One region of the Dehalobacterium formicoaceticum genome, then DNA from elsewhere that is predicted to be linked to it. Evidence: riboswitches for the same ligand, from Rfam matches in the RefSeq annotation. Region 1 holds a riboswitch; each other region holds the start of a gene.
The links. Region 1 has a riboswitch for cobalamin ahead of CEQ75_RS07835 (ABC transporter substrate-binding protein). Riboswitches for the same ligand answer to the same signal wherever they lie in the genome.
Positions count from the first base shown of each region.

Region 2: linked by a shared signal. The riboswitch ahead of cobT (nicotinate-nucleotide--dimethylbenzimidazole phosphoribosyltransferase) and the one ahead of CEQ75_RS07835 (ABC transporter substrate-binding protein) in region 1 are both predicted to bind cobalamin.
Region 3: linked by a shared signal. The riboswitch ahead of CEQ75_RS18025 (energy-coupling factor ABC transporter permease) and the one ahead of CEQ75_RS07835 (ABC transporter substrate-binding protein) in region 1 are both predicted to bind cobalamin.
Region 4: linked by a shared signal. The riboswitch ahead of CEQ75_RS10605 (nucleotide-binding protein) and the one ahead of CEQ75_RS07835 (ABC transporter substrate-binding protein) in region 1 are both predicted to bind cobalamin.

Region 1 covers NZ_CP022121.1:1,589,742-1,594,956, forward strand. The annotation lists partial or broken gene mttB ([trimethylamine--corrinoid protein] Co-methyltransferase) at 1-377, shown strand, start outside; gene CEQ75_RS07825 (DMT family transporter) at 532-1,467, shown strand; gene CEQ75_RS07830 (RNA polymerase sigma factor) at 1,586-1,819, opposite strand; cobalamin riboswitch at 2,076-2,245, shown strand; gene CEQ75_RS07835 (ABC transporter substrate-binding protein) at 2,535-3,683, shown strand; gene CEQ75_RS07840 (FecCD family ABC transporter permease) at 3,696-4,748, shown strand; gene CEQ75_RS07845 (ABC transporter ATP-binding protein) at 4,754-5,215, shown strand, end outside.
Region 2 covers NZ_CP022121.1:1,356,176-1,361,390, forward strand. The annotation lists gene CEQ75_RS06745 (M56 family metallopeptidase) at 1-1,637, shown strand, start outside; cobalamin riboswitch at 1,861-2,037, shown strand; gene cobT (nicotinate-nucleotide--dimethylbenzimidazole phosphoribosyltransferase) at 2,251-3,378, shown strand; gene gltX (glutamate--tRNA ligase) at 3,574-5,215, shown strand, end outside.
Region 3 covers NZ_CP022121.1:3,722,221-3,727,435, reverse strand. The annotation lists gene secF (protein translocase subunit SecF) at 1-454, opposite strand, end outside; gene secD (protein translocase subunit SecD) at 451-1,710, opposite strand; gene CEQ75_RS18030 (hypothetical protein) at 1,859-2,266, opposite strand; cobalamin riboswitch at 3,050-3,235, shown strand; gene CEQ75_RS18025 (energy-coupling factor ABC transporter permease) at 3,409-4,170, shown strand; gene CEQ75_RS18020 (energy-coupling factor ABC transporter substrate-binding protein) at 4,174-4,497, shown strand; gene CEQ75_RS18530 (DUF2292 domain-containing protein) at 4,627-4,779, shown strand; gene CEQ75_RS18015 (S-layer homology domain-containing protein) at 5,046-5,215, shown strand, end outside.
Region 4 covers NZ_CP022121.1:2,186,291-2,191,505, forward strand. The annotation lists gene CEQ75_RS10595 (LysR family transcriptional regulator) at 1-675, opposite strand, end outside; gene CEQ75_RS10600 (IS1634 family transposase) at 876-2,735, opposite strand; cobalamin riboswitch at 2,950-3,124, shown strand; gene CEQ75_RS10605 (nucleotide-binding protein) at 3,228-4,073, shown strand; gene CEQ75_RS10610 (hypothetical protein) at 4,067-4,513, shown strand; gene CEQ75_RS10615 (nitrogenase component 1) at 4,500-5,215, shown strand, end outside.

The DNA.
Region 1 (5,215 bases):
CTATGAGTCTCGGCCAAGTGGTTGCCGATGCTGATTTTGTGCGGATGATTAAGATGGTTTTGGAGGGTGTTCCGGTTAATGAAGAGACCCTCGCATTGGATGTCATCCATAATGTAGGCATTAAAGGACAATATCTGGGAGAAGAACACACATTCCAGCTCTTTAAAGAACTGCAGTCCGCACCCAAAATTATGGACCGCCATAACCGTGAGGAATGGAGCACAATGGGTGCCAAGGATATGGCGCTAAAGGCGGATGAAGAAGCACGCCGCATTATGGAAACCCATAATCCTCAAGTATTGTCGGATGCACAAAAAGAGATGATCCATCAAATTGTCCAAGATGCAGAGAAAGAACTGATTGTAAAGAAAAAATAAACCAGGATTCAAATAGGCTGTGTTATCCGGCATAATGGGCAGGGTTCCATTCTTCGGGCAACACAGCTTACTACTTAAATTTTCCCATTTGACAAAAGTGAAATAATAAAGTAGGGGGAATTATCCATGACGAATACCATGAGAGGGTTTGTGTTTGCAACATTGGCAGGTGTGTGTTGGGGTACCTTTGGCACCTTCGTCGGAATTTTTAAGTAGTTTTGGTTTCAGTGAAACAGCTATTGGCATCTTAGGTCCCGGGTTAATGGTCATCTTTTTTTTAACCAGAATTTTAATTCGTAAACCCCAGGTATTAAAGGTCGATGTCAGAAGGTTAGTTTTGTATATTTCAGTGGGTGTTGTTGGTGTTGTTGGTGTTTTAGGTTCAACCTGGTGCTATGCGGTGGCACTAAGTAAAGGAGTGCCTTTGGGAGTCACTTCAATTTTAACTTTCCTAAATTATTTTATTGTTGTGCTCTTCTCGCGTATTATCTGGAAAAATAAAATTACCCCTATCAAAATTGTCTCAGGGATTGCTACAATTATTGGTATTGCTTTTATTCTGAATGTGTTTGGTACACTTGCCGCCCCGGCCGAAGGGCTTTTTTGGATGGCAATCGTGGTCCTTTCCTTTGCCGGTGGGTTTCTTCTTTGCAAATATGCCGTGGATTTGGGATATGATTATGATGCATATTTAATGTATACTAATTTGTTTGCCGTGATAATTTTATCCTTTATCAATCCCCCCTGGGCTGTGGTCAGCGAAATTCAAATCAACGTGGGGGTGCATGGAATCCCGGCAGTTATGGCAATTTTGGGGTTTGGACTGATTCCTATGGTGTCAAGCTACTATTTCCTGATGACTGCTTATAGTTATTTGGAAGCTCCATTGGTGATCATTATGTACAGTCTTGACCCGGTGGTTGCCTCTATTTTAGGATTTTTGATATTTGGGCAAAGTCTGGTTCCTTTTCAAATCTTCGGGATCTTCCTTGTTTTAGCTGCCCTCGTTTGGCTGCAGCTAACAGAACGGGCTTTGGAAAGAAAACAGTTCAGGGAACATCAAGATCCCGTCAAGATGATTGTCACTTAATTTTTTGCCTCTTTCCCTCCTGATACGCATGGATAGAACAAAAAAACAGCTCAACAACCAGCAATTTTCTGATTGTTGAGCTGTTTTGTGTTTGGTACTAAACTTCCCATTGATCCCTTTAAAAACCGTATCCTCTATACTTTTTTAATTGCTCCATTTTCATTTTTTTGATATAACAAGGCTTTATATACTTAGGCATTTGCAACTGATTTATTGATTTTATTGCCTTGACAACACTTTCATTCACGATATCTTCCGCATCCTCCCGGTTTTTTGCGTAAGTGTAGGCAAAACGATAAGCGCTATCGATATTTTCCATTAAGTAATTTTCAAACAGCTGTTTTTTGTTCATCTATGCTCCTCCTCACATATGCTTAGACTAATGAAGCAGGAAATAAGTTTTGCTTTTTATTAGGTTTTCTATTATGACCGGGTGAAAGGGCACATATGAAAATATAATTTGCTGTTTTTACATTGTACCGGGTAAAAACAAATCGTCGTACTACAATGTGATTATAATCGAAAGGAAGAAGAGCAATAATTTAGAAATAATTAGTAGATAATTAGGTTGACATTTGATTATTATGGCAGTAGACTATTGTTGTATTGTAAAACATTTTTAATTTAATATTTTATTTAAATCATGGAATCAGGTGCAAATCCTGAACAATCTGGTTACTGTAATGCGGAGCAACTCCATTATGCCACTGCTGAATGCGGGAAGGCGGAGAAAGCGATGAAGCAAAGTCAGGATACATGTTTAAATAATGATGTATTATTATTTTCCAATGAAAAATAATGTACAGGATAAAGCCATATATCGGCTAAAGATTGATTGAGACATAGCACACCTGTATTTTCATGTAGAAAATGCAGGTGTTTTTTTATGCTCAGTATATTTTTTTCAACTCAAAAGAGTATGCAATGTTGGCAGGATGGAGGTGAAGAATTAAAAATAAAAGGAAAACATACTCAATGAGAAGGAAGAAAAATAGAAAAATTACTAAGATTAGTAAAGAAATAGCTCAAAACAATGATAGAGCTATTCTTAGAAAGGTGGGGCTAAAATGAAGAGGAAAATCGGATTAATTTTAATGTCGGTGCTTTTGATATTTTCACTATCTGCATGTGGAACAGATACTAAAGAAACAGGAAAGGCAGGAGGGCAAGAAACAGAGGGAGGGGAAAGCTCTGAAATTACGGTTACAGATATGTTGGGGAGGGAAATTAGTATTAAAAAACCCATTGAAAGAGTAGTAGTAAATTATTGGGAAGCACTAGAATTCTGTATCGCTGTTGTGGGAGAAGATTTTATTGATATGCCGGTAGGAGTTGGATTTTCCGGTACCGGGGAACAATTTCAAAGAATATACGAAGAAAAATATCCACAACTCCAAGATCTGCCTTTAGTAGGCGGAGGTGGTCAAAATGAATATGATATTGAAAAGATAATTTCATTAAAACCAGATCTTTTTATTGCCAATGTATTTGGTCATTTATCGGAAATAGCCTTAGATGCTGCAGAAAAACTAGAGAGAGCAGGGATTCCTACTTTAATTTTAACCAGATCAGAAGATCCATCTACTTCGCCCCAAGAAGCCGTATTGCTCGTTGGTAAAATCTTCGGAACAGAAGATCGGGCACGAGAAATGGCAGGTTTTTTAGATGAACAATTTGCAATCATAAAAAGTAAAAACCTATCTCAGAAAACAGATAAACCAACAGTTTATGAGGAAATGGGTTGGGGTACCAGAGAAGAATATAGTTCAACCGGAATAACTGATGGCTGGGCTGCTTTGATAGAGCTGGCCGGCGGAGAAAATATTGCAGTTGGCAATGTGGGTGATAATAGTAAAATAGATCCTGAATATTTGCTAACAACAAATCCCGACTATATCTTTGTGACATATTTATTAGGATATTACACTCCTGAAGAAGCTCAAGAAAATATGGATGCCACTGTAGGAGAATATGTTCAAAGAAAAGGTTGGGACAAGCTAAATGCCGTTCAAAATAACAATGTCTTCTCATTTTTTCACAATCAAGCACAAAATCAATGTGGATTCTATCCTGCATTAAAAATGGCAAAGCTTTTCTATCCCGGTGAATTTGAAGATATCAACCCTGATGAGCGATTAAAAGAATTCTTTGACCGCTTTATGCTTACAGAGTATGAAGATGGAATTTGGTTTTATCAATTAGGAGAACAACTTTAGGAGAACAACCAAATGAGCGAGAGTAATTTAAAAAGCACTTTAAAAGCCAGACAAATTTATGCAGGTATCATTAAGAAAAAATCATTGATTATTTTCCCTTTGATAGCTCTTATCCTGATCAGCATAGTTGTCAATTTATTTGTGGGAAGTGCAGATTATAATTTTACAGAAACAATAGATGCACTTTTGGGAACTACAGAAGATGAGGTTTCAATGTTTGTGATTTGGGGGCTGCGTATGCCGGTGGCGCTATCGGCGGTCGTGATCGGTGCTGCATTAGGGATGGGCGGATGTGAGATGCAGACAGTTTTAAGAAATCCCATGGCAAGCCCTTATACATTGGGATTATCTTCAGCAGCATCATTGGGCGCCGCGATCGCGATTATATTAAAGCTTTCCATCGTTCCAGGTGTCGGTACATTTTTGATAACCATAAATTCCTTTATATTTTCTTTACTGGCGGCAGGGATGCTCTATCTGTTTTCAAAAAGGGAAGACGCAGATCGGAATACTTTAATATTATTCGGTATCGTGATGAACTTTTTATTTAGCTCTTTAACCCAATTATTACAATTTGTTGCTGACGCATCAGATTTACAATCTTTAGTATTTTGGAGCTTTGGCAGCCTGAACAAGATTGATTGGATTAAACTGTTAATTATCACAATCGTGACGATACTTTGCGCATTTGTTTTTAGCCGGAATATTTGGAAATTGACTGCCATGTCATTATCCGATGAATCAGCGATAAGCCTGGGTGTTGATGTCAAAAAAACGCGCAGAAATATTATTTTTATCGTGGCCTTGCTGACGGCAACTGCCGTAAGTTTCGCCGGAACGATCGGCTTTGTCGGTTTGGTAGCGCCCCATATTGCCAGAATACTTTGCGGAGAAGAACAGAGATATTTCTTGACTGCATCAGCATTGATAGGTGCCTTGCTGCTATCCGTTGCTTCGATTGTCAGTAAATCCCTTGTTCCTGGCGTTATAATTCCCATTGGATTGGTGACTTCCCTTATTGGGATACCATTCTTTGCCCTCTTAATTTTAAAAAGAAAGGGATGATATCTATGATAACAATTGAAAACCTTTATTTTAAATACGATAAAAATCCAATATTCACAGATTTATCCTTATCATTAAAAGATAAAGTAAATATAATCGTCGGACCTAATGCCGCAGGAAAATCCACCCTATTAAAGTGCATTTTTGGCTTGCTTCCTGCTAAAGGGGAAATTCTTTGGGACGATAAGCGGCTATCAGAAATCCCCAGAAAAGAAAAAATGAATCTAATGGTTTATCTTCCTCAACAAGACATGGCCGAAACAACTTTGACTGTTTTTGAGACCGTTTTATTAGGAAGATTAGAATCTTTAGCATGGAAGGTAGGTGATGATGATTTAGAAAAGGCTTTAACAGCTTTAGAAGCCTTAAATATTGATAGCATTGCACGCCGGAAAATGAATCAACTTTCTGGAGGACAAAGAAAATTAGTATCAATTGCTCAGACCTTGGTCAGGGATCCGAAGATG
Region 2 (5,215 bases), 230 kb from region 1:
AAGGCAAATTAAAGTCGGCAAAGCCTGTTTTTCGTAATTTATATGAAACAACCGATATCAAAACCCCCTTTATTTTGGGTATCATCAAGCCCAGGATTTATCTTCCTGAGGGTCTTTCCGAAAATGAAAAAGCCTATATCCTAAAGCACGAAGAAACTCATCTCAAAAGAATGGATCATATTATCAAGCCTTTGGCGTTCTTGGTAGTCTGTGTTCATTGGTTTAACCCTCTTGTTTGGGTTGCTTTCTTCCTCATGAGCGAGGATATGGAATTGTCCTGTGATGAAAGCGTGCTTAAACAAATGGGGGATGGCATTAAAAAGGATTATTCCTCATCCCTTTTATCTCTGGCGGCAGGTCGGCGCTTTGTAGGAGGCTATCCCCTTGCTTTTGGAGAGAACAACACGAGGGGGCGCATTATGAATATTTTAAACTACAAAAAGCCGAGGTTTTGGGTAACCATAGCGGGGATTATTGCTGTGGCGGTGATTGTTGTGGCATTAATGAGTAATCCCCAATCAGAGCAACTTACCATTCAGGATTATGCGGAGCAATTTGTGGAACAGGAAATTGCCGCTTATCCAAGTTATAATATTATCGATAGTAAAATTACCAAGCTTGAAAAGATGACTTCTTTTGATCATTTGCTTTCATCTCCCGTGGAAATATGGCATATTGAATATCGCCTGAAACCAGCGGAACCTGTCGATGTTATGCCCGGAGGCATGAGTACAGATGAGGGATGGATTACCGAAGAACGGGATATGGGGAAACCCCTGCTGGTTTTTTCTTATGAAAAGTCCAGACCAAAGTTTTTGGGCACGATGCTGAGCGGTGAGGGTGATTTTTCAAGACCGGCAGGCCAGGAAACGGCGCTGCGGATCTTTCTGGAAGGGAAAGATCTCCTGCCCCAGGAAACTTACCCGGGAAACCATATGGTGGTAAAATTTCCTCTCTCAACAGGGGAGACCAGTCAGCTCCTATTGTCTCAGCCAATTATGCAAGGGGAAGGTGGAATTTGGTGTGTTGAGCGCTGGATGGATGGAAACGGTACGGTATATCATCCTCTGCCGGATACAGATCTGACGATTAAAGCATATTATCAGGAATTACAAAAGCAAAGTGAAGCTGGAAATCATCCCGATCTATTAGACCCCATGCGCGTTGCTATTGATTTCATCAAACAAGGTCTGGGACAATGGCAGGTAACCATGGATGACCTTGTACCCCAATACGATGCCACGGCAGAGGATTTTTCAGAAACACCGGAAAGTCGTTATATCGGTTTTATTTCAAATTTTGATACCGAAACATACTCTAAACCTTCTTTTCATTTAGATCAAATCGAGTGGCTAACACTTGAGGATACGGAGAGACTGAAGGAACTGAATATTGACCCCAATGATTTGCCCAACGGATACTATATCCACAATCCGAAAAGTTACCCCATGGGTCATCAGGTGACAGACCAAACCGAATACCGAATTATTGACGGGACGGGGGAAGCTAACCATAAACTTGTTTCCCTTGAGGAGTTTGTTCGGCATCTGGATCAATTTAAGGATTTCACACCACCCTTTTGGGTTACAACCAAGGATGGATTTGTCACAAGTATTACGGAACAGTATGTGCCGTAAGCTTGATCGAAACAATATCAATATAAATCGCTCCCTATCTCCTTGATGGGGAGCGGTTTTTTTAACAGATCAGATGCTTATTTCTGACAAGGAGGATGTTTTTCTTTGATTTTTTCTTTCTGCTACCTTTGGGACTTTGGTGGAACTGTGCCAGCGAGATTAGGAATTATAAATTAGGATTGAATTTCTTGTGGTCTTCTGGTAAAATGATTTTATAGTTGAATTTAATAAATTGTTCTTAGGTGCCCCGACATGGGGAGAATAGGAAATCCGGTTATAATCCGGTACGGACCCACCACTGTAGAGACGAGTCTACGCTAATCCACTGGCATGTGCTGGGAAGGGGCGTTCAGGACGTTTGAGTCTGAGTCAGGAGACCTGCCTAAGAATAAAAAAGTCTTTCCAGGGTAACGGAAAGCGGCGGCGATGAAGGCAAAGTCCCGACCACAATAACCATTGTGGCGGGACTTTATTTTTTTTTACTTTCAGAAAGTATAAATTTTAAGGTTGAAAGTATAAGTGCAACTAAGGCTTCCGCCAGCGCCAGAGGCTTGGCGCAAGCCAAGATTTCTAATTAAATAATGAACTTGAAGGAAATTAGGAGATGATGATAATGAATAACACTATGAAATTACACGGTTTAGAAAATCTTAAAAAAGCCAATGGACAAGAGCTTGAGGCGGCATTGCAGGAGTTGATCCATGGGATTGAAGAATTGGATCAGGAAGCGATGCTTGCGATGCAAAAACGTGTGGATGCCAAGATTAAGCCCACCGGAAGTTTGGGTATTCTGGAGGATATTGCTCAACAGCTTGCCGGAATTCAACGCACTTCACAACCCACCATTAAAGGGAAAGCAGTTCTATTGATGGCCGGAGATCATGGTGTAGTAGCTGAGGGTGTCAGTGCAGCACCTCAAGAAATTACGGCTCAAATGTTCTATAGCTATTTTGGCGGTGGTGGAGGTATCAATGTCTTAGCTCGTAATGGGGGAGCGGATGTAATCTGTACCGACATTGGCATTGCCGGCCCCTTGGATCCCCCGGAACTCATGGAAAACCGGATCAAAAACGGTACGAACAATATGTTGCATGGTCCGGCGATGACTCCGGAGGAGGCTCTTCAGGCCATTCTTACCGGTGCCAAAATTGCTGCCCAAGCTATCGATTCAGGAGTAAATCTCTTGGCAACAGGAGAGGTAGGTATCGGGAATACCACGCCCAGTTCGGCCCTGATTTCCGTATTTACCGGTCAGCCGGTGGAAAGGGTTACTGGATCCGGCACCGGCATAAAGGATGCAGCTCTAGAGCATAAACAAGAGGTCATTAAACAAGCGATTAAGATTAATCAACCGGATCCTGACAATCCATTGGATACGATGGCAAAGGTGGGAGGACTGGAGCACGCTGCCCTCACAGGTGCTATTTTGGAGGCTGCCTACCAACATGTGCCAATTATATTAGATGGGATTATTGCAGCATCAGCAGCCCTTACGGCTGTCAAATTTGCGCCCCTTGCCAAGAATTATATGATTACTTCCCATAGTTCGGAGGAAGAAGGACAAACGGTGGCTCTTGAACATCTTGGTTTCAAGCCCAGACTTTATTTTAATATGAGACTGGGAGAAGGTACCGGTGCTGCTCTAATGTTCCCCATGGTAGATGCCGCTCTGAAGATTGCTGACGAAATGGCCACCTTTGATACGGCCGGTGTTAGCACCGGAGAGTTTTTAACCAGATAATCATTTTGTTAATCCCAAAAGAGTTTTGATGTAGATAAATTTACTATTTAGGTGTATAATTTAACTTGATACTTTCGGCCGATTGGTCAAGGTGCGAAGGCACTATTCTAAAGACGATTCTTTGTTAATTAGACAAGAGAAGCGTCTTTCATTTTACATTTAAGCTTTAAAATTATAATAAAAATGAGGAAGATTATGGATAATAAGAAATTAGCTGATTTGCTATTCCCCAAGATAACGAGATCAATTACTGATTATGAAACTGTATTTCCGGAGAGAAATTTAAGTGAGGACGCAAAAGTCACCCGATTAGCACCAAGTCCCACCGGTTTTATTCACCTGGGGAATCTTTACGGTGCTTTTGTTGATGAACGATTGGCCCATCAAAGTAATGGAGTATTTATGCTGCGCATCGAGGATACCGACGATAAACGGCAAGTAGAAGGCGCCGTGGAAACTATTATTTCCTCCTTGGAATTCTTTGATTTAAAGTTTGATGAAGGGGCCGGCATTGACGGGGAAAAAGGGAGCTACGGACCATATTTTCAAAGCAAAAGAGCAGAACTTTATCAGACGGCAGCAAAGCACTTAGTGGAGATGGGCAGGGCCTACCCATGTTTTTGTTCCGAAGAAGAATTGGAAGAAATCAGGAAACAGCAGATGGCTGAAAATGTTAACACCGGATACTATGGTAAATGGGCTCGGGATCGCAATTTATCCTTGGAGGAGATCCAGGTTCATTTAGCAAACCAGGAGCGTTTTGTTCTGCGCTTAAAATCCATGGGGATTCTGGAACAAACCTTTGAAATTGAGGATGCCATCAGAGGGTACCTTTCCATGCCGGTCAATGATCAGGATGTGGTAATTTTGAAAGCCAACGGCATTCCCACTTATCACTTCGCCCATGTGGTCGACGATCACTTTATGCGCGTGACCCATGTGGTGCGGGGAGAAGAGTGGCTTTCAACCTTACCGATTCATTATGAGTTATTTACGACTTTAGGTTGGGAATTTCCAGTATATTGTCATACCGCACACTTAATGAAAATCGATGAGGGAATTAAGAGAAAGCTCTCGAAGAGAAAAGACCCGGAATTGGGCTTAGAGTATTACATGAAATTAGGATATCATCCGGCGGCAGTGCGAGAGTATCTGATGACGATATTGAATTCCAATTTCGAGGAGTGGAGAATTGAAAATCCGGACAGTGATATTGATGAATTTCATTTCACTTTAAATAAAATGAGTAATTCCGGTGCTTTATTTGATTTAGGTAAACTTAATGATATCAGCAAGAATGTTTTAGTGAATATTTATGCGCAAGAAATCTTTGATTTTCTGGTTAAATGGGGGCAGGCATATCGCCGGGAAATCGTTGATTTGCTTTTGGAACATCAGGCTGCGGTGCTGCAATTGTTGGATGTGGGCCGGGATGATCCTGTTAAACCCCGAAAAGATCTGATTTATTGTGAACAAATATTTGACTTTATCAGCTATTTCTTTGACGAATACTTTCAGATCGTCGACCCCTATCCGGAAAACATCGATGAAGAGGAAGTCAAAAAAATACTGAAAGCGTACCTGTCTACCTATGACCACAGTGACGAACAAAGCCAATGGTTTGACAAAATAAGAACCATCGCCACAGAAAATGGTTACGCGGCAAAACCCAAGGACTTTAAGAAGCATCCGGATCAATATAAAGGACATGTGGGTGATGTCAGTACGGTAATTCGTATTGCCATTGTTGGCCGCACTTCTTCGCCGGATGTTTGGGCCTTGCAGCAGATTATGGGAGCAGATAAAGTACAGCAGCGAATTAAATCTGCAGCAGAAT
Region 3 (5,215 bases), 1.6 Mb from region 1:
GCAGTCCCACATACACCAGAATAAGGAGAAATGATAGTCCGATCGCAATCATGCCGTTTATAAAAAAGTGTCTGCCGATAAATGGCTCAACGGTTAAGGATTCGGACAATGCCAGCTTTGCGTCGGGAAATGCCTTAGTAAGCACCGATGTAATGGTTTCTTGCTCCTGTGAGGTAAGAGCTTCATTGCTTGCCAGGCTGACAATGAGCATTTGTTCATCTTTAGCCATATTGGATTGGAGTTGGCAGTTGGTTGTTCTTCCTACGGCCTGTTCCACAATTTTCTCCGCCTGCTCCGCGTTAATTTGGCCGGAATAGGTATACTTGACGATCGTGCCCCCCTTAAACTGAATATCAAGCTGAATGCCGTTGATAAAAGCGGCAACAATACTGCTTAAGATAAGGAGAATAGAAATTGCGAAAAATATCTTTCTGTGCTGATAGAATCTGATCATTTTACAGCCTCCTTTGCACCATAATACTGCGGTCTTTGTAATGCCTTAAAATTGCTGAGTGAGCGTATCATAAGACGTGATGCCGTAACCCCGGCAACAAAGTTCATGATCACGCCGCATAAAAGCGTATAACCGAAAGATAGCATGGAACCGGAGCCGAAAATAATCAAGATTATGGCTACTATCATCACCGTAATATTACCGTCAAAAACTGAGGAAAAGGCCCTTTCAAAGCCGCTGTTAATTGCACTTCGCAAAGTTTTTCCCGTATTAAGCTCTTCCTTAATCCGTTCAGATACGATAACATTTGCATCCACACCCATACCGATGGATAAAATCACACCGGCAATACCCGGCAGGGTCAGTGTGAACTGGGGTATAGATAAGGCTAATAGCTGGCCGGTTACCTGTAATAGTAAAGCGATGCATGCAACCAGTCCGGGTATGCGATAATAGAGAAGCATGAATAAACAAACCAGGGCAAATGCCACCTTTCCTGCCATAACCATCACGGACAAGGCATTGCTGCCCAGCGTCGGACTTATAATATTTAAATTTTTTACGACTAGTGAAAAAGGCAGGGCACCGGAGTTAATTTTATTTGAAAGTGCCGAAGCTTCTTCCAAACTTTCCAGGTTTGTTATTTCCGCATTGCCGCCGGTAATTTGTGATCTAACGACTGGTGCGGAAATTAGGGTTTCATCCATATAAATGGAAATACTTTGTCCAATCAGTCTTGCGGTAGCTTGGGCAAATTTAACCGCGCCATCATTGGATAATTCCAGTGTGACAACAGGTTGCATATTATTCTGTTGTATTTGGGCGGAGCTTTTTTTAACATCTGCGCCTTCTAAGACAATATTGCCATCCGGATCCCGAAAGGTCAGCTTAGCAGTTTCGCCAAGCTCGGATACGGCTTTTTGCGGGTCAAAATCTGCTTCATCGGATTTCCAAGGGAATCTAACAATAACCTTGCCGTTACTTTTGTCAACGGTAACATCCCGGTCAGTAATATTACTGGCATCCATACGTGTCTCAAGAATGGCTCTTGCTGCCTGGAGTTCACTCTCAGTTGGTGCCCGGTCCAGGTCTTTCGGCTCATAGGTGGCTTCTACTCCACCCCTGATGTCGATGCCGTAACGCATTTTGTCGGCACCTTTAAGCTCAAAATTGCCAATTTTTAATCCAAATACAGCAAGCAAAAACAAAGCAGCAGTTAATAAAACGATTATAAAAAATACAGGCTTTGACTTCATAAATAATTCCTCCAATTGTGATCCGTCATGTACCCTGCATTTCTTCAATAGTGCGGGATCCAGACGGATGAAATGTCACGGATAAGTATATTAAAAAAAGACTTATCCGGAAGGGACATATTATTATCCCATCATGAATTTAACCATGTCATTTCATACCATCTGTTTTATGGAGAAATGATAGCACAACGCTGAAATAAGACTGTGTATAGGCTTGATCCGAGAGCCTTGAATAATGGATAAAACAGGCTATTTGGATGATGACGATAGCAATAAGCGTACTTAGACTGTTTTGTGCAGCCAGCCACCGTAATTGCTTTACCGAAAAAATAAAGGATTCCATAGAGGTGTTTGCAGCGGCTAAATAATCAAAAAGACCGGTATTTGCTCCGCCGTTCACTGATGAATGTTCACTTCTGCCGCATAGAGGTGAAATATCAAACATATCAGAAGAGGTAACGCCACCGGTATTTAAAATAATTATGAAACTTGATAAAAATAAGGAGCATAAGAGCAGATACAATATAATACGATTGTTGGTGGTCTTTGTAATCATACTCCAGTTCTCCTTGTAGTATATTTCCGGGCGGTATATCCCGGCTAAATTAATATGGCTATTATGGCCAATAATATGATCCTGTATTTAAAGCAAAAATTATATACTAGCATATTATAGCACTGATTTATTGATAATAGGAATAAATTATAAATTTAATCATGAATTTAATAAAAATCAAATTTAACAAAAATTGTTATGGGGTACACTTTGTCTATGAATAAACTCTCACTTATACTGTATTACGGTTCTAGTGAGGTTTAGGTAACGCTTTAGAATTTGCCATTTGTTATTCCTTATTTGGTAGTTCGGCCGGCTTTATGCCGGTCTAGGTACATTTTTCTTGTAGTAAGTATTATCTTTGATGATTATTTTTATTTTTTAAATTCGCCAGATACAACTCAACACAATCCTTTCTTGTTATGATACCCGGCCAGGATTGAGCCGGGTAATTTTTTATCCGATAACTAACTGCCACTAATACCGCTGCAGAAACCCCTATTTTTGCCTAATTCAGTCTATATAGAGTATCACGAGCTATCATTGTCCACTACATATAGGGTAGAAAATCGTAAATTGAACTTTTTGCTGTGGAATCATATATTGCTTTTTTAAACCACCTATGTTATAAATATTGTAGTAAGATACAAATAATAGTGTATGCAAGGATTTTCTGGAAGATAAACTAGTAGAAACCTGCATGTTATAAGCTTTTAGCATAAAGATATTAAAAAGGCGTGTGTTTTGATCTCAAAGAGATATTTTGTTTGCATAGAAATAAAATTTAATATTGATCTATTAGGTGCCTGTATGGGAGAATAGGGAAACCGGTTTTATTCCGGTGCGGATCCGCCGCTGTAATCGAAGACGAATCCCCAAGATGTCACTATCCGGTTTTTATGTGGATGGGAAGGCGTGGGAGGAGGATGACACGAGAGCCAGAAGACCTGCCTTTTAGAAAGCTGTAGCCCGAGGAGAGAACGGCTTGGCTTGCTAAGGTTTACTGTATGTAGATTCCCCCCTGTATTAAAATTAGGGGGGATTTTTATTTTATAAAAGATTATATTACGGGAGGGAGGCGGTTAAGGTAGTTTGAAATTGTTACCTTCAAGAAATAAAAACAAAAAAAGGAGGAAAAATTCATGAAAAAGTATTTGCAATTGTTTGCAGCTTTTATACTTATGTTAGGAATTTTTAGTTTCTTTCCCCAAGAAGCTCGTGCTATGCACATTATGGAAGGATTTTTACCTGCCAAATGGGCAATTTTCTGGTCTGTGCTGACCTTGCCGTTTATTATCCTGGGTATTATATCCATTTCTAAAAAAGTTTCCAAAAACCCAGAGCTGAAGTTGCTGTTAGGAGTATCCGGTGCCTTTGCCTTTGTTTTGTCTGCGCTGAAGATTCCCTCAGTTACAGGCAGCAGCTCCCATCCTACAGGGGTTGGCTTGGGCACTGTGCTATTCGGGCCTCTTGCTATGGGTGTGATTGGTTGCATTGTTTTGTTGTTCCAGGCAATTCTTCTGGCCCATGGGGGTCTGACCACCTTGGGAGCCAATACTTTTTCTATGGGTGTGGCAGGTCCTTTTGTTGCATACGGTGTATTTGTATTTTCGAGGAAGGTCGGTTTATCCAACGGAATTGCCGTATTTCTGGCCGCCGCTTTGGGGAATTTGATGACTTATGTTGTCACCTCCCTCCAGCTAGCATTGGCTTTTCCAGCAGAAGTGGGCGGAATTGCTGCATCGGCGGTTAAATTTTTAGGTATTTTTGCCGTAACACAGGTTCCTTTGGCGATCAGTGAAGGCTTGCTAACCGTTGTCGTTTTTAATTTCTTGACAACTTACAGCAAGAACGAAATGGGATTACTTAATCTGATTTCCCCGAACAAGAAGGAGGCGAAATAAAAAATGAAGTATTCCTGGATTTTGATTCTAATCGTGATTATTTTAGCCGTAACTCCTTTATTCTTGGTGCAAGATTCTGAATTTGGCGGCGCGGATGGTCTTGCGGAAGAAGCCATTACGGAAGTTGATCCTTCTTATGAGCCATGGTTTACTCCTTTCTGGGAACCACCGGGAGGAGAAACGGAAAGTCTGCTTTTTGCGCTCCAGGCTGCTTTGGGGGCAGGATTTTTGGGATACTATTTTGGATTGAAAAAAGGACAGGCCAAGGCTGCAGCTAAATTAAGTAAGCTAGATGGCGAGAAATCAGGAGTTTTATCAAATAACTAACTAGCACTAAGTTCCTGGATAACGATTGTTAAGCATAAGATGGAGCAAAACTCCATCTTATGCCAAAAACTCTGTTTTAGGCATCAATAATTATTCGGACAAAATAAAATCAAATGGGAGGGGGATCGAGTGAAAGAAGCTAATTTAAAAATGATGGTGACGGAAAAGGAGAAAAAACTAATTGAGTTGATTCGCAGTACGGGATTTGGCGAATTGAAGGTTATTATCCAGGATTGGGAACCGGTGAGAATTGAAGAAATCACTAAATCTATAAAATTATAAGGCGTTCTTATTTAATGAAAATACCGAGCTTTGCATGAAAAACATATGGGAAGCAGATCCGAATATGTTGACGAAATAATGTACCTGGTTATAGAAAATGAGCTAGTGACGCTGACCGAACAACGGAGGCATCATCTTTTTGGATGATGTCTTTTTTTGTTTATCAAAAAGGATCAACCTTGCTGAAGCTAAGAGAAATTTTAGATTGACCTTGTCTGAACGTGTATTTTCAGTTTAAAGAAAAAATGAAAAAGAGGGGGATAAACATGAAAATTAAGAAAAGTATGCTTTGCTGTCTTCTAATAACTCTTTTACTTGTTTTTTCCGGTATCGTTAGCGCTAGTGAAAGTGTTAATTTTTATAAGGAAGCCCAGCAAAAGACAGTCATCTTTTACGCGGACAACAAGAATAACTTAACCCATTGGCAGGAAATAGT
Region 4 (5,215 bases), 600 kb from region 1:
TTTATCAAGAATTTCTTTAAAGATAATTTCTTCAGAGAAATGGAGGAGATTATCATCACCTTGGCCGTAAGTTACAAAGGGATACCCTTTAAGGTCTTCCATAGTTAGTGCATCCATGGAAGCTAAGGGATGTTCCTTTCTGACAAAAACATAATTTTCAATTTCTCCTAAAGGATAAAAAATGAGACTACTGGTATTTAATATCTTTTTCATAGTATTTAAATAATTTTCGTTAAGACATAGAACACCTATCTCACTTCTTCTGGTTGTCACATCATGAATGACTTCGTGGGTTGGACATTCACGAATGGCAATATCATATCGATCAAGTCCAATCTTATCAATAATTTTAATAAAAGCTTTGGTTGCAAAAGGTAGCCGCTGTGTAGAAACTGAAAAACGCATGGGAAGAGACTTTTTATGCTGATAGCGTCTTTCTAAATATTCAGCTTGTTCTACAATATCCTTGGCATGACTGATATAATCCCGGCCCTCATATGTTAACTCAACACCTCTGCTATTTCTTTTGAATAAAACAATACCCAGGCTTTGTTCCACTTCTTTAATAGCTGTTGATAAAGTGGATTGAGAAATAAAAAGGGATTTTGCAGCAGCAGAGATAGACTGATGCTTTGAAATTTCAATCATATATCTCATATTTTGTAACGATATCATCTAATTACTTCCTTTCAATATACTATTATACTATCAAATAAACTGATAGCTAGCAATTGAAATTCAAGAAGATTAACCGATTGTTTTAGTGAAACTTCTATGATCCCGTTTTCGACAGTTAGAAGAAAAAGAAAGCTGGGAACCCGCGTGTTTAGCAGGTTCCCAGCTAATTATTGAATTTGAAATGTTGTATGTAATTACTAGTTTAATAATTTTTTAATTTTCCCGTTTAATTCCTTTGGTCTATAATGAAGCCTATCCAGATTAAGTGATGTTAATTCCATTAATGTATCAAGGGCCTTGCTACCATGATAGAGTGCCATGTATTCAATATCGTGTACGTTGGTGACATTCATATTTTTAAGTGTAGTAATTAGGTTTTCTGGAGTTATATGAGTATGTTGTTCGTCCAATTTAGCCTCTAATAGGCGATATACCAATAGGGCTGTAAAACAGATCATGAAGTGGGCCTTGATACGATTAGGCAATCTGTGATTTATAGGCCTCCCGGTGAAATTGGTTTTCATAATTCTGAAACACTCTTCAATCTGATATCTTTTGTGTGATATTGCGAGAATATCTTGAGCACGATCTTCGAGATTAGTCGCCACTGCATAATAGCCATCGTATTTTTCTTCCTCAGCAATTTTCTCCTCGTCCAGGACATAATTAATAACTGCCTTTTCACCAGATTTTGTATGAGAGATTCTTTTCATGAATCTTTTTACATCATTCGGTCCCTTCTTAATTTCTTCAGGATCCTTTCTAGCTAATAGTTTTTTTGCCCGCTCTATCTGGCTTCTCCGTACTGATCTTTGATACTCCATCATTTTTCGTGAAAATCTTATGATTAAGCGTTGCCTTAAAAGTCCGGTCGATTTCCTAGACTTAACACTACCATTTTTTAATGTTATTTCTTCGCTTAAACCAATGTCAAGGGCTTTGTCAGCAAAAATTACTTTGTAAGCAAAATCGTTATACAAAGGTAAATTTTCTTTTGAGTACTGATCAAAGGTTGTCATTTTTTTGATTGTGACAGGGGAGTCGTTTGACAATAAATGATAGTCATAGTCATTAAAAACTGCCTCCTTAAGAGTATTGCTTAATTTTTTAATTGATTGAGTGACAATAAAAGCCCTGCCACCCATGCTATTAAATTTACGGATGCTATAAGAACCAAGTCCCGCATCGGCACAATAAATAAATTTGGCTCCATTCAGCATCTTTAAGACTTCTTTTTCCAGGGGGATGGCAGTAGTTTGTTCACTTGTGTTCCCGGGATGCAGGGACATGGTGATGGGAATACCTTGGCTATCCATGAAAAGCCCCATCTCCACAATCGGATTAGGGCGATGCTCCTTACTTATCCCGAATTTTCTTAAGCCACAAATAACTTCCCCTGTAACTTCATCAACAATATCCTCGTCAGGTTGTTCGCATTCACAATAGAAGTTTGTGCAATCATAGTAGATAATAGAAGAATCTCTTTTGACGACAGCATTACTGTTTTTATAAAGCCATGTTAAGTAAACGTCATAATGCTCCTCTAAAATATCCATAAACCGAAGAATATGCTGGTAATCAAATTCTGGCTGCTCATAATATGAATTCAAATCATTCCAGGTGGAAAGTTTAGAACCGGGTTTTAGTATTCTAGCGTACGTTAGGAAACGGAGGATTTTAAAACTATCATAGGTGTTCTTGCATTCTGAAATATTTTGCTTAAAAAAAGTTTTAAGATTAAGACCTTTCATAATATCTTGCAGAACAAAATAACCTATGTTCAAACAAGTGGATGCCGATGCCTCGTCTTGTGTATGCTTGACTTTCTCATTAAAATTAGCAGTTAGGTTAAATGTGACCCTGCCAACGCGGTATTCCTCGTTCATCTTTTTAATTTCTTCTCTTACGTAGGTTTCGGGGTCATCAGTTATTTTCAAGAGTTCGGAATGTTTTCCGAAATTCTTGATATTTTTGGTAGTAGTTTTTTTGCCGTTTCTTATTCCTTGCTGCGCATAATAAGTAGGATCTTTAAGCCGTTTATCATAGTATAGTTTCAAGACGCATCACCCATATATATTATACCGTATACATACACCACATACAACATTTATTTTAAAAAAATTGACAAAAAAATAAGCCTATTTAAAGGCTTTGAGGGATTTTGATAGGCCTGTAAGTGTCGAAGACCCGTCAAATAAACTAATAGCTAGCAATTGAAATTCAAGAAGATTAACCGATTGTTTTAATGAAACTTCTATGATATACTGGCATCAATTGAATAATTCGAAATGTTGCAAGGAAATCGGTTAAAATCCGATGCGGTAACGCCACTGTAAGAGTGAGCCTCTATAAGATGTTTCAACACTGGAAAGAATCTTTCTGGGAAGTTGTTATAGATGGCAATGAACTTGAGCCAGGATACTACTACATTTCGTTATTACCGAACTTAACGGATTATTAGGTGAGGTCTTTATTTTTTTATAAACTCTTCTGTTAATTGTTCAGGAGAGTTTTTTTGATTTGATGGCTATCATGAAAGGGATGATGAATTGAAGAGACCGATTAAAATTGCTTTTTATGGAAAAGGAGGAATAGGAAAATCCACAATTGCAAGCAATATAGCAGCTGCAATGGGTTCACTTGGATTAAAGGTTTTATTTATTGGCTGTGATCCTAAAAGTGATTCTGTTAAAAATATTGTTGGAGGAAAAATCAAGTCGATGCTTCATTTGATCTTGGAAAAGGGAGATTTCTTAGCTGAGGAGGATTTTTTGGAAAAAGGTTTTTTAAATATATCTTGTATTGAAACAGGCGGCCCTTCTCCTGGGGTTGGCTGTGCCGGCCGGGGGATCATAACCGTGATGGAAGAACTGGAGAAACATAATATCTTTGATAAAGATTGGGATGTGATTATTTATGATGTTTTAGGCGATGTGGTCTGTGGGGGATTTGCAGTACCCATGCGAGAAGGATATGTAGATCGTGTCTTGCTGGTATCTTCCAGTGAATATATGTCCATCTACGCGGCAAACAATATTTTAAAAAGTATTGAGGTGTTTTCTGATCAAAAGGAACCCTTCTTAGGTGGAATCATCCATAATCAGCGAAATGATAACGCTATGGGGGGATTGGTTAGGGATTTTTCAGAAAAAGTGAAAGTACCCATTATCTCAGAAATTCCTTTTGCTAAGGAGATTATATTTAGTGAATTGGATTATAAAACAGTTATTGAAAAATATCCGGATTCAGCTATAGCAAGCAGATTTATCGAAACATCGAAAACTATTATGGCAGGGATTACAGGGGTAATCCCCAAACCACTGGAAGAGGGGGAGTTGGAACAATTATCCAAAGAATATCTTTCGTTGATTGTAGATGAGGGGCAGCTATGTTAGAAAAAACCTTAGTTCAGAAGGATAGTTTTAATGAACTGATTGAATTAGCATTGAGTAAGAAAGGTATCTATGTGTTGTCCATCGGTCCTCCCGGTTGTTTAAGGGTTCTCTTTTTTAGAGCAATGAGAGCTGAACTATTAGAGCAGTATTTTTCATTTGCAATAAAACCCATCGATGTAATATCAGCTTCCTATGAAGATCGGCTTATTGAGCATATTTCCAAGATGATATCCGAAAAGAGGGAGATGCGAGGTCTGATTCTCTACCTGTCTTGCTCTGAAATACTGACGGGAATGAAGTTTGAAAAAACCCAAAGAACGCTATGGGAGAAATATAATATGCCGGTATATGTTTTTAAGAGAGGACCTTTTGCAAAAAGAACAGGAGCGCCTAGGGAGAAAATGAAGGAGTTGATTTCTAAAATCAATGAATATCTATGATCGATACTTACCGCAACTTGTGAGTGATTATTCCGGCTTACATTCATTGTTATACCATCTGCCAACTTCGATAATCTTATTGTCTCCCAGTGGATGCAATCAGCCAATCAGAGAAGTGGATGAATATCGAGACTTTTCCAACACCAATCAATATACGACAAAACTTGACGACGCCCAAGTCACTCTTGGTATTGAAGGGATTATCAATGAAAAGTTATTATCCAATATGGAGCGGGATGTGGAATTTATTGCAGTCATGGGAACAGCCATCACAGATATCATCGGGACAGACCTTGGGGTGGTATCCCAAAAAATCGAGTCAATTTCAGGAAAACCGGTAGTATTTTTTAATACCAATGGATTTAAAGCCTATCCTAAAGCTATTGCACAGGCGTATTTGCAAATTTTACCCTTTATTGTGGAAAAGGATCCGTCCGGAGATAAGAAAAAAGTCAATTTAATTGGTTTTCATCCGCTAGTCCATGGTTCTGATAAATTTTTAGTACAATTTTTGGATACTTTTCACCATGATCAAATTGAATTTTGTTTGCCCGGCTTTGATTGTTTTGGGAAAGCCCATGCAAAATTATCAAAATCCGCTTACATATCCATTATCTTATCAGAGGAAGGGGTGAAACTGGGAGAAAAATTAAAAGAGGCAGATGGAGTTCCCTATGAAAAATTGTTGCCCATCTCGAAATC